2 regions of the Paenibacillus sp. FSL K6-2524 genome follow, and region 2 is predicted to be linked to the other one. Evidence: predicted binding sites of a transcription regulator. Region 2 holds the regulator's gene; the other holds the start of a gene.

Region 1 (4,702 bases), 200 kb from region 2:
GACATGGGCTGATATTATCAGTGCTCTACGATTGATAGGCTACGATTATGTGGTCAGCATTGAACATGAAGATGGATTGATGTCTATTGAGGAAGGTTTAACCAAAGCTGTTCGCAATTTGCAAAGTATTCTTATAGAAGATGCTCCAACTGAAGCTTGGTGGGTATAAGTAAGTAAAGAAGAAATATACTATCAATAGCGGCCGCCGCTCAGGCGGTCGTTTATTTATAACAATATTGAAAATCATCTCAGTATGCACCAGTGTAAAAATGTGTTAAAATGATATATACTAACTAAATGTAAGTTTTTTTGATGGTTACGTTCTAAATGTAAAGAGGTGAAATGTGATGGAGGAGCAAAGTGCAATGTGTCCGCGCTTTGAAACAGCTTTTTCTTTTTTGGGAAAACGCTGGAACGGTTTGATTATTCAATCCCTAATGGGCGGACCTAAACGGTTCAAGGATATCTCCAACCGAATTCCTACGATGAGTGACAAGATGCTATCTGAGCGGATGAAAGATTTAGAGAACGAGGGTATTCTTATTCGGCATGTTTATCCAGAGACCCCTGTACGAATTGAGTATGAGCTAACCGACAAAGGACGTGCACTACGTCCGGTGATGGAGCAGGTTCAATCTTGGGCAGAGCAATGGGTTCAGTAAACATGACATGCCGTTACTAGTGATGGTGCGGCATGGAAAAAAATGAAAGTGGGTGTATTTGTGGCTGAAGTGATTGTGATCGGAGCGGGGCCAGCGGGAGCTAGCGCAGCTCTATTTCTGGCAAAAGCGGGCAAGGAAACGCTTGTCCTTGATAGCAATGCCAGCATGACGAAACGAGCTTGGATAAGAAACCACTATGGTGCTAAAGATGTATCCGGACCGGATTTACTCAAAACCGGACGGGAACAGGCCGAAACATTAGGTGCCAAGTTTATTGAAGAAAAGGTCACTGTCGTGGATACCAACGGCGGAAAAAAGGTTACCGTCAAAACGGAATCAGGTCGCAGCTACGAAGCTTCCCACATTATTTTAGCAACAGGTGCTATCACTGAACTTGCAAGCGCTATCGGACTGGAACTTCGGGATGGAAGAGAGCCACGCATCAAGACCGTGATTGCTACTGATGGAAATGGTCGTACGAGCAAGCCGCGTATTTGGGCTGCGGGAGCGGTCGCTGGAGTCAGTGTACACACGATTATTACGGCGGGGGACGGTGCTAAAGTAGCGATTGAGCTAATTAGCGAATTGAACGGTGAACGCTATGTTGATCATGATGTCCTCAAATAATTAAATAAGTGATGATTTTATAGTTTACGTAAGCAGCCTCCCCAACTCGATGTTTCATTGGTGGAGGCTTTTTTTGCGTTTTTATTTTCTGCAAATACTAAGTGATCAGGATCACAAGGAGCTCTGAATCCTTGGGGTACGATGATCCCTAAGGGTACCACTTCAACATCTTATTTTCCAAGGAGGAATTTGATATGGCTAATAACGTACAGCTGTATTTTGATAAAGAAGATTTTGTTAGGGATATTGTTGTTCAATTTCCGAAGTCGGCGGATTATTTCCGCAGCCGGAGAATCGACTTTTGCTGTGGTGGAAATCGACCTCTACATGAAGCAGCCGCTGAGAGAAATATGGATGTGGAAGAGCTTCTTGTTGATCTTGCTCAACTGGTAGCTGATCATCCAGATGCGGAAGAAGGAGACTCTTGGGCAGTGGCGGAATCAGCGGATCTGATCGGGCATATTGTTAACAAACATCATCGTTATTTACGTGAAGAGCTACCGGAACTGAAGAAAAGTGTGATGAAAGTGTCACGGGTTCATGGTGAATCCGGGCCTCACTTGATAGAGGTAGAGCGTTTGTTTGGTCAACTCATGTCTGAACTGCTAGAGCATACGGGCAAGGAAGAAGCCGAGGTATTTCCTAAAATGATAAATTGGGAATTAGGGCAGGAGGATGAGGTGCTATCCAAACTTCGCTCTTCTATAGAAGAGTTGGAGGCAGAGCATGACGCTGCGGGAGATATTCTGAAGAAACTACGGGAGTTAACGGGGGATTTTGTGCCTCCAGCACACGCATGTACGACGTATAGAATGACTTATGCGCGTTTAGAAGAATTGGAAGGTATGACATTTACACATGTGCATTTAGAGAATAATATTTTGTTCCCACGGTATACGAAAGCGTAAATGCAGTTCATTTAGCCGCAAGCACTTCGTAATAAGAGGTGTTTGCGGATTTTTCAATAGCAATTATTAGAAAAGTATGACAAATATTGTGCAAAATTTCACAATTAATGTGAATATAATCACAACCTGTTGATATCAATTTAATGTAGACTTTCAGCATGATTCTGAAATATAAGTTGTGATCGTCATGTCGTAACCGTAGGACTTTGAAGGAGGCAATCAAAATGACAACGTATAGAGAGAAACTTGTAGTGATTGGCAACGGAATGGCGGGAATCAGCGCTGTTGAACAAATTTTAAAACTAACAACTAAATTTGACATTACGGTATTCGGAAGTGAACAACATCCGAATTACAACCGAATTATGCTCTCTTACGTTTTGGAAGGCAGCAAGACGATCGATGATATCGTGCTTAATGATCTGCATTGGTATCAAGATAACGGAATTACATTGCACATAGGAACAACGGTTACCAAAATTGATGAACAAACGAAGGAAGTTGTAACCGAGGATGGAGTGCGCGTTCCGTACGATAAAGTACTTATTGCCACTGGATCCAATTCGTTTATTCTTCCGGTTCCTGGGAGTGACAAAGAAGGGGTCGTAGGATTCAGAGATATCGCGGATTGTAATCAGATGCTTCAAGCAGCCCAAGTTTACCGGAAAGCTGCTGTAATTGGTGGCGGTTTGCTTGGCTTAGAAGCGGCTAAAGGACTTGTTCAATTGGGTATGGACGTAACGGTAGTCCATCTGATGGACGACTTAATGGAGCGCCAACTTGATCATCAAGCGTCGTCAATGCTACAGGCAGAACTTGAACGTCAAGGAATTAAGTTCAAGATGGGTGCGCAAACAGCCGAGTTACTTGGTGATAAAAGAGTAAGCGGACTAAGATTTACTGATGATTCGGTATTGGATGCAGAATTCGTTGTCATGGCGGTAGGTATTAAGCCAAATATCGTGGTAGCAAAAGAGAGCGGGATCGATGTGAACCGTGGAATCGTCGTGAACGATTACATGCAAACCTCGATGGAAGGTGTGTATTCGGTTGGAGAATGTACAGAACATCGTGGAACTTGCTATGGACTTGTAGCTCCGCTGTTTGAGCAAGGAATGATTTTGGCCAAACATATTTGTGGCGTAGATACTGCACCGTACGAAGGATCCGTTGTGTCAACTAAATTAAAGATATCTGGTGTTGATGTGTTCTCAACCGGTGAGTTTATTGATGGACCAGGACATATGATCATTGCAAATAAGGATGAATGGAAACAAACATATAAGAAAATTCTGCTGAGAGACAAAGTAATGGTTGGAGCAGTACTATTTGGTGATATTACAGATTCAGCAGAACTGCAAAAGCTCATCAAGCAGAGAACAGAGATGACAGATGAATTGTACGAATCTCTGATGGGTTCAGGGTGCTGTGGCGGAGGGGGTAAGAAAACCACTTCGGTCGAAAGTATGTCCAATGAAGAAATTGTCTGTGGTTGTAACGGTGTCACCAAAGGAACCATCGTGGATGTTATTACAAATCAAGGATTAACTACCGTCGATGAAATTAAAGCTTGCACAGGTGCAACCCGTTCGTGCGGTGGCTGTAAACCAGTTGTGGAGCAAATTTTGCAATATGTACTTGGAGATGGGTTCAAAACCGCGGCCAAACAGGGCATCTGTGGATGTACAACCATGAGCCGGGATGAGATTGTGGCGGAGATCAAAGCGAAAGGTCTTCAAACAACCAAAGAGGTAATGAATGTGTTGGGATGGAGCCAACCAGAAGGCTGCTCGAAGTGCCGTCCTGCGGTTAACTATTATCTAGGTATGATCTACCCGGATAGTCATGAGGATGAGAAGGAATCACGCTTCGTTAATGAGCGGATGAGCGCTAATATTCAGAAGGACGGAACGTATACTGTTATCCCGAGAATGTATGGCGGTATTACCACACCTGAAGAATTGAAGAAGATTGCTGATGTGTCCTTGAAATATAATATTAAAGTTGTGAAAGTAACAGGTGGTCAACGATTAGTTTTAGTTGGAGTAATGAAAGCGGATTTGCCGAAGATATGGGAAGAGCTCGATATGCCGTCGGGGTATGGTTATGCCAAAGCGCTACGGACAGTGAAGACCTGTGTAGGATCCCAGTTCTGCCGTTTTGGTACGCAAGATTCGATGGGTATGGGTGCATTGATTGAACGCAAGTTCGAGAGACTTGATCTCCCCGCTAAATTCAAAATAGCGGTTAACGGCTGCCCGCGTAATTGCGCTGAATCGTGTACCAAAGATATCGGAATCGTCGGTAACGACGGTGGATGGGAAATTTTTATCGGCGGCAATGGTGGGATCAAAGCACGTCTCGCGGATAGTCTCTGTAAGGTTAAGACAGATGACGAATTGGTCGATATTTGCTCAGCTATCATCCAGCATTACAGGGAGACAGGAAATTATCTAGAGAGAACCTCAGAGTGGGTGGAACGAATCGGCCTAGATGCTATCAAGG
Region 2 (4,702 bases):
ATCGATATACTAATCGTATATCATTTCAACAAATAGAAGTATATCACATCATACACACTAATTCGAATGGAAGGTGTGACTATATTTAAAATTTTATATTATTTCGCAGTTTAAACTATGCATACACCACAAAAATAAGCCATGTGCAAAATGTTCATTATCAACATTCGTGCACATGGCTTATTTAAATGTAATTACCTAGCGATTCGGTAGTGTAAACACCTCAGAGAGTGGTTCGCCGCTGCTGAAATTGTAGAAACGATAATAATGATGTGCGTTCTCTTTATAAAATAACTGCCACACTAATTGATCGTTATAAATTCCAGGAACCAATCTTACAATATCAATTTCCGGAAAGCGTTCATGTATGATCGCTTTGACCTGGGCTTCCGTTGTTCCTTCTGAGAGAGGGACTACTCGGGATTCTTTTCCTTCTTGAATCCATACCATGACTGCTTGCCCCGATTCATCCTTACCTTCTACAACCCAGCACACTTCATCCCAAACCGATTTATATACTTTCTTAACATCGCTAATACCGGCTTCCTGCTGTGCTCGTACTACCGCGGCTTGCTCGCCGCTCCACAAATCCTGTTGGATATAGATATAGAAACGGTGAAGACCAAAGAGCACGAGCAGCAGGGTTAGGATAGAGATTAGTATCCATTTGGTTTTCTTCTTCAACCTTCTCTTCCACTCCCCGTTAATGACTTGTTTGAGCTATGACGACGAATTAACGAGATAACAATCCTTCATAAGCTGCTTGCGCTTCATAACGCACTTTTTCTTCGTCAATAGTCAGCGCAGCACCATTCTTAATCACTTGTTTGCCGTTCACCCAAACATGCTCCACATCTTTCGCTCCGGCCGAATACACTGCATGAGAAATATAATCGGTTCTTGGCAGAAAATGAGCCTGCTCCGTATTCAGAGCAATAAAATCGGCCTTCATTCCCTGGGCCAATTTGCCCGTATCCTGTAAGAAAACTGACTTAGCACCATACTCTGTACCCATCTTGAGTGCTTGTAATGCCGGTACAGCAGTTGGATCACCAGATACCCCTTTATGAATCAATGCAGCCAACCGGATTTCCTCAAACATATCAAGGTTATTATTGCTAGCAGCACCATCTGTACCAAGTGAAACGGTAACACCCGCTTTGAGTAATTCAGGCACTCGAGCAACACCGCTAGCGAGCTTTAGATTGCTACCTGGATTATGGGATACTCCTACTTGATGTGCTGCCAGAATTTCGATCTCCTCATCGTTCAAATGCACAGCATGTGCAACCAGTGATGGACGAGAGAACATACCCATATTGAGTAAATGTTGAACCGGTCGTACGCCATAATTACTCACATTTTGTTCCACTTCAGTCTTAGTCTCCGACATATGCGTATGTAACGGCAAGTTAAGATCGTGGGCTGCCTGAACAAATTTCTCGAAGAAATTAGGTGCACAAGTATAAGGTGAATGTGGTGAGAGCATCGTTGTGATCCGCCCGTCTGCTTTACCATGCCAGTCACGAGCAAATCCAACAGCTTCATTTAACTTCTGGCGTTGTTCATCTTCAGAGCAGAACCCAATTGCACCACGCATAAGAACAGCACGTATACCCGATTCTTCTACTACTTTGGCCACTTGGTCCATATGGTCATACATATCTAGAAAGGTCGTCGTCCCACCTTTTAGCATTTCAAGCACGGACAATGAAGTCCCCCAATACACATCACTACCTGTAAATTTAGCCTCCATAGGCCACATTTTATCTTGAAGCCAAACTTGTAGGGCAAGATCATCCCCATACCCACGTAACAGTGACATCGCCGCATGTCCGTGCGTATTTACCAAACCTGGAAGGAAGAGAAGGCCTGCTCCATCAAAAATTTCTGCTCCTTCTGCACCTTCAGGACGTTCCTCACCAATATACGTTATCGTATCTCCCTCAACCAACATATAACCATTAACTACGGGACGTGCATCGTCCATTACCGCTATCGTCCCATTTTTAATTAACCACTTATGACTCATCTAATTCTGTTTCCTTTCCATTCAAATAATAGGCTAAACTCAGGAGGTCCGTTGTAAAATCGGCCGCATGAATACGCACCTCAGGTGGGACCTTCAGAATTGTAGGAGCGAAATTGAGAATCGCTTCTACCCCAGCGGCTACTAGAACATCAGCTACTCGCTGCGCCTCTGTATCCGGAACTGTAATAATCCCGATTCGGATATTATTCTGTTTGACCGATTCTACTAGTTCCTCTATTGGTTGTACCGTAATATTATTGATTTTGCTACCAATCTTCGACGGAAAGGCATCAAAAATACTCACAATTTTCATATTATCCTTCAAGTAAGCATTGTAATTGGAAAGCGCTTGTCCCAAGTTACCAGCTCCGACCAAAGCTACATTAATTTGTTGGTCCAAGTTTAAAATTTGACGAATTTTCTCAATCAGATAAGAAACGTCGTATCCAATCCCTTTACGACCGAAATCACCAAAATAGGCAAGATCCTTACGAATTTGTGCCGGATTGAGTGCCAGTTTCTGACCCAACTCTTGTGAGGAAACTGTAGGTACTTCCCTTTGACTTAATTGATTTAGAAAACGTAAGTAAACGGGTAATCTTCGTACCACGGCATCCGATATTTTTTCTGATTTCATGCATTTTTCCTCCTAATCTGATAAAGAAGAACCTTGTTGTTCTTCAGCGACCAGCCATTCCGAAATACGTGGAACCATCTGTTCAAGTGGCATATGCTCCATCTTCGGTCCGGGTAATGAATATAAAAAGTATTTTCCGTAGTAGGATTCCAAGATGCGCGTATCATAAACAACCACAATTCCACGGTCTTGCGAAGAACGGACCAGCCGTCCAAAACCTTGCTTAAAGCGGATAACCGCCTGCGGCACAGACAACTTCATAAAGGGATTCTTCTTCTCCTTCTGAAGTCGCTCACTCTTCGCTTCAATCAACGGATGGTTGGGAGGTTGGAAAGGTAAACGGACAATTGCCAAGCTGGTTAAAGCTTCACCTGGAATGTCTACACCTTCCCAGAAACTACTCGTTCCAAGCAGAACGGAAGCACTCTGCCCTTGAAACCTGCGAGTTAACTTACTACGATTACCACTATCCATCCCTTGGCCTATTACCGTAATTCCCCGTTGAGACAGCAGTTCCTTAAGAGGATCATACACTTGCCGTAACATTCGATAAGAGGTAAACAACACCAACATTCGACCTTGTGTTACAGTTGCAGTGTCTGCTAAAGACTGCACAAGCGTATTGACAAAATGATCATCTCCTACGCTCCCCTTAACACTCGGGAAATCCCTTGGAATTACTAGGAGTGCTTGATCACGGTAATTAAATGGAGATGGAAGCACTGAAGTAACCAATCTATCTTCGGAGGCAGCCTCCTGAAGTCCAAGCTGTTCAATCATATATTGAAATGATTTATCGACCGACAATGTCGCCGAAGTCATCACTACACTCTTCTTCTTATCAAAGAAATACGATTTTAATTGGGCGCTCACATCAATTGGAACAGCAAAGATCTGTAATGATCGACTACGGTAATTACCATTGCCTTCGATCCAGTACACCGTATCCTCGTCATCCAGTTTGATGAAAGAACGCAAACCATCACGCTCGTTTGCGATATCTTTGAATAATCCACTGATATCCGTCATTAAACCTTCAGATCCGTAATCATCTGGCTCTTCCCTAATCTCACCTAGCATGCGTTCTCCCTTGCGAAGCACATCGCTCAGAATAACATAAATCTGATTCTCCAATGCTTCAATAGCATCCCATTCCTTGGGCTTCCTATTTGGAAGTAACCGAAGAACGAACTGTCCAGGATCTCCTGGAGCTGCATCACTGCGGTCAGGCATGAGCACGAAGAGCATTTCGCTGAGCTTATCCCAGCTCTCTTTCACATCCAGCAGAGAACGATATAAGCCATCAATAATAGAACACCACTCTGATGACTTTTCACTCTTCGTATTCTGAAGGGCGCTTCTAAGACTCGGAAGTTGTCCTGTCTTACTATCTTTGAACAGACGTGTCAAAGTATGCACAACAGTAAAGTACTTTAATTGAAGGCCCAGATGCTTTCCGGCTACGTCTTCTAAATGATGAGCTTCGTCAATAACCAATCGCTCATAGCTAGGAAGCAATTGATGTCCCGCTTGAATATCTGTGAACAATTTGGAATGGTTAGTAATGACTACATCAGCGATACCAGCCTCATGCTTAGCACGATGATAGAAGCATTTGCGGAACCAAGGACAGGAACGACCCAGACAGGAGTCCGACTCACTAGCCACAGTCTCCCAGAAGTCCCCCCCACGATTCCCCATGTTGAGTTCCTCATCGTCCCCGGTCTCCGTTTGGGTCAACCATACAATCATTTGTGCGGCGATCATTACTTCTTCTTTTGGCGTTGCAAAGTCTTTTCTATTTATTTTATGTTCAAATTTTCTCAAACACAAATAATGCTGTCTTCCTTTAAAAATGGCAGCTCTAAATGGAAAAGGCACTACTTCAGTCAGTAATGGAATGTCACGCTCGCGCAACTGTTCCTGTAGATTAATCGTGTGAGTGCTGACCATAACCTTGTCATCTTGTTTCACACTATGGTAAATGGCAGGCAGAAGATACCCTAGAGATTTACCTGTTCCAGTTCCGGCCT

Evidence for each region. The regulator Rex, encoded in region 2, represses fermentation and respiration genes when NADH is low (regulators of the CRP and FNR family bind a similar motif). The targets are predictions, from matches to a motif close to TTGTGAAATATTTCACAA.
Region 1: a site for Rex is predicted at 2,284-2,301, ahead of nirB (nitrite reductase large subunit NirB). Genes of this name have one in related genera too.

Annotation. Positions count from the first base shown of each region.
Region 1 is NZ_JBBOSP010000001.1:4,144,366-4,149,067, reverse strand. It holds gene NST85_RS19115 (sugar phosphate isomerase/epimerase family protein) at 1-169, shown strand, start outside; gene NST85_RS19110 (winged helix-turn-helix transcriptional regulator) at 348-662, shown strand; gene NST85_RS19105 (FAD-dependent oxidoreductase) at 723-1,289, shown strand; gene ric (iron-sulfur cluster repair di-iron protein) at 1,484-2,197, shown strand; gene nirB (nitrite reductase large subunit NirB) at 2,422-4,702, shown strand, end outside.
Region 2 is NZ_JBBOSP010000001.1:3,948,213-3,952,914, forward strand. It holds gene NST85_RS18070 (cell wall elongation regulator TseB-like domain-containing protein) at 199-684, opposite strand; gene NST85_RS18075 (amidohydrolase) at 734-2,032, opposite strand; gene NST85_RS18080 (redox-sensing transcriptional repressor Rex) at 2,022-2,669, opposite strand; gene dinG (ATP-dependent DNA helicase DinG) at 2,682-4,702, opposite strand, start outside.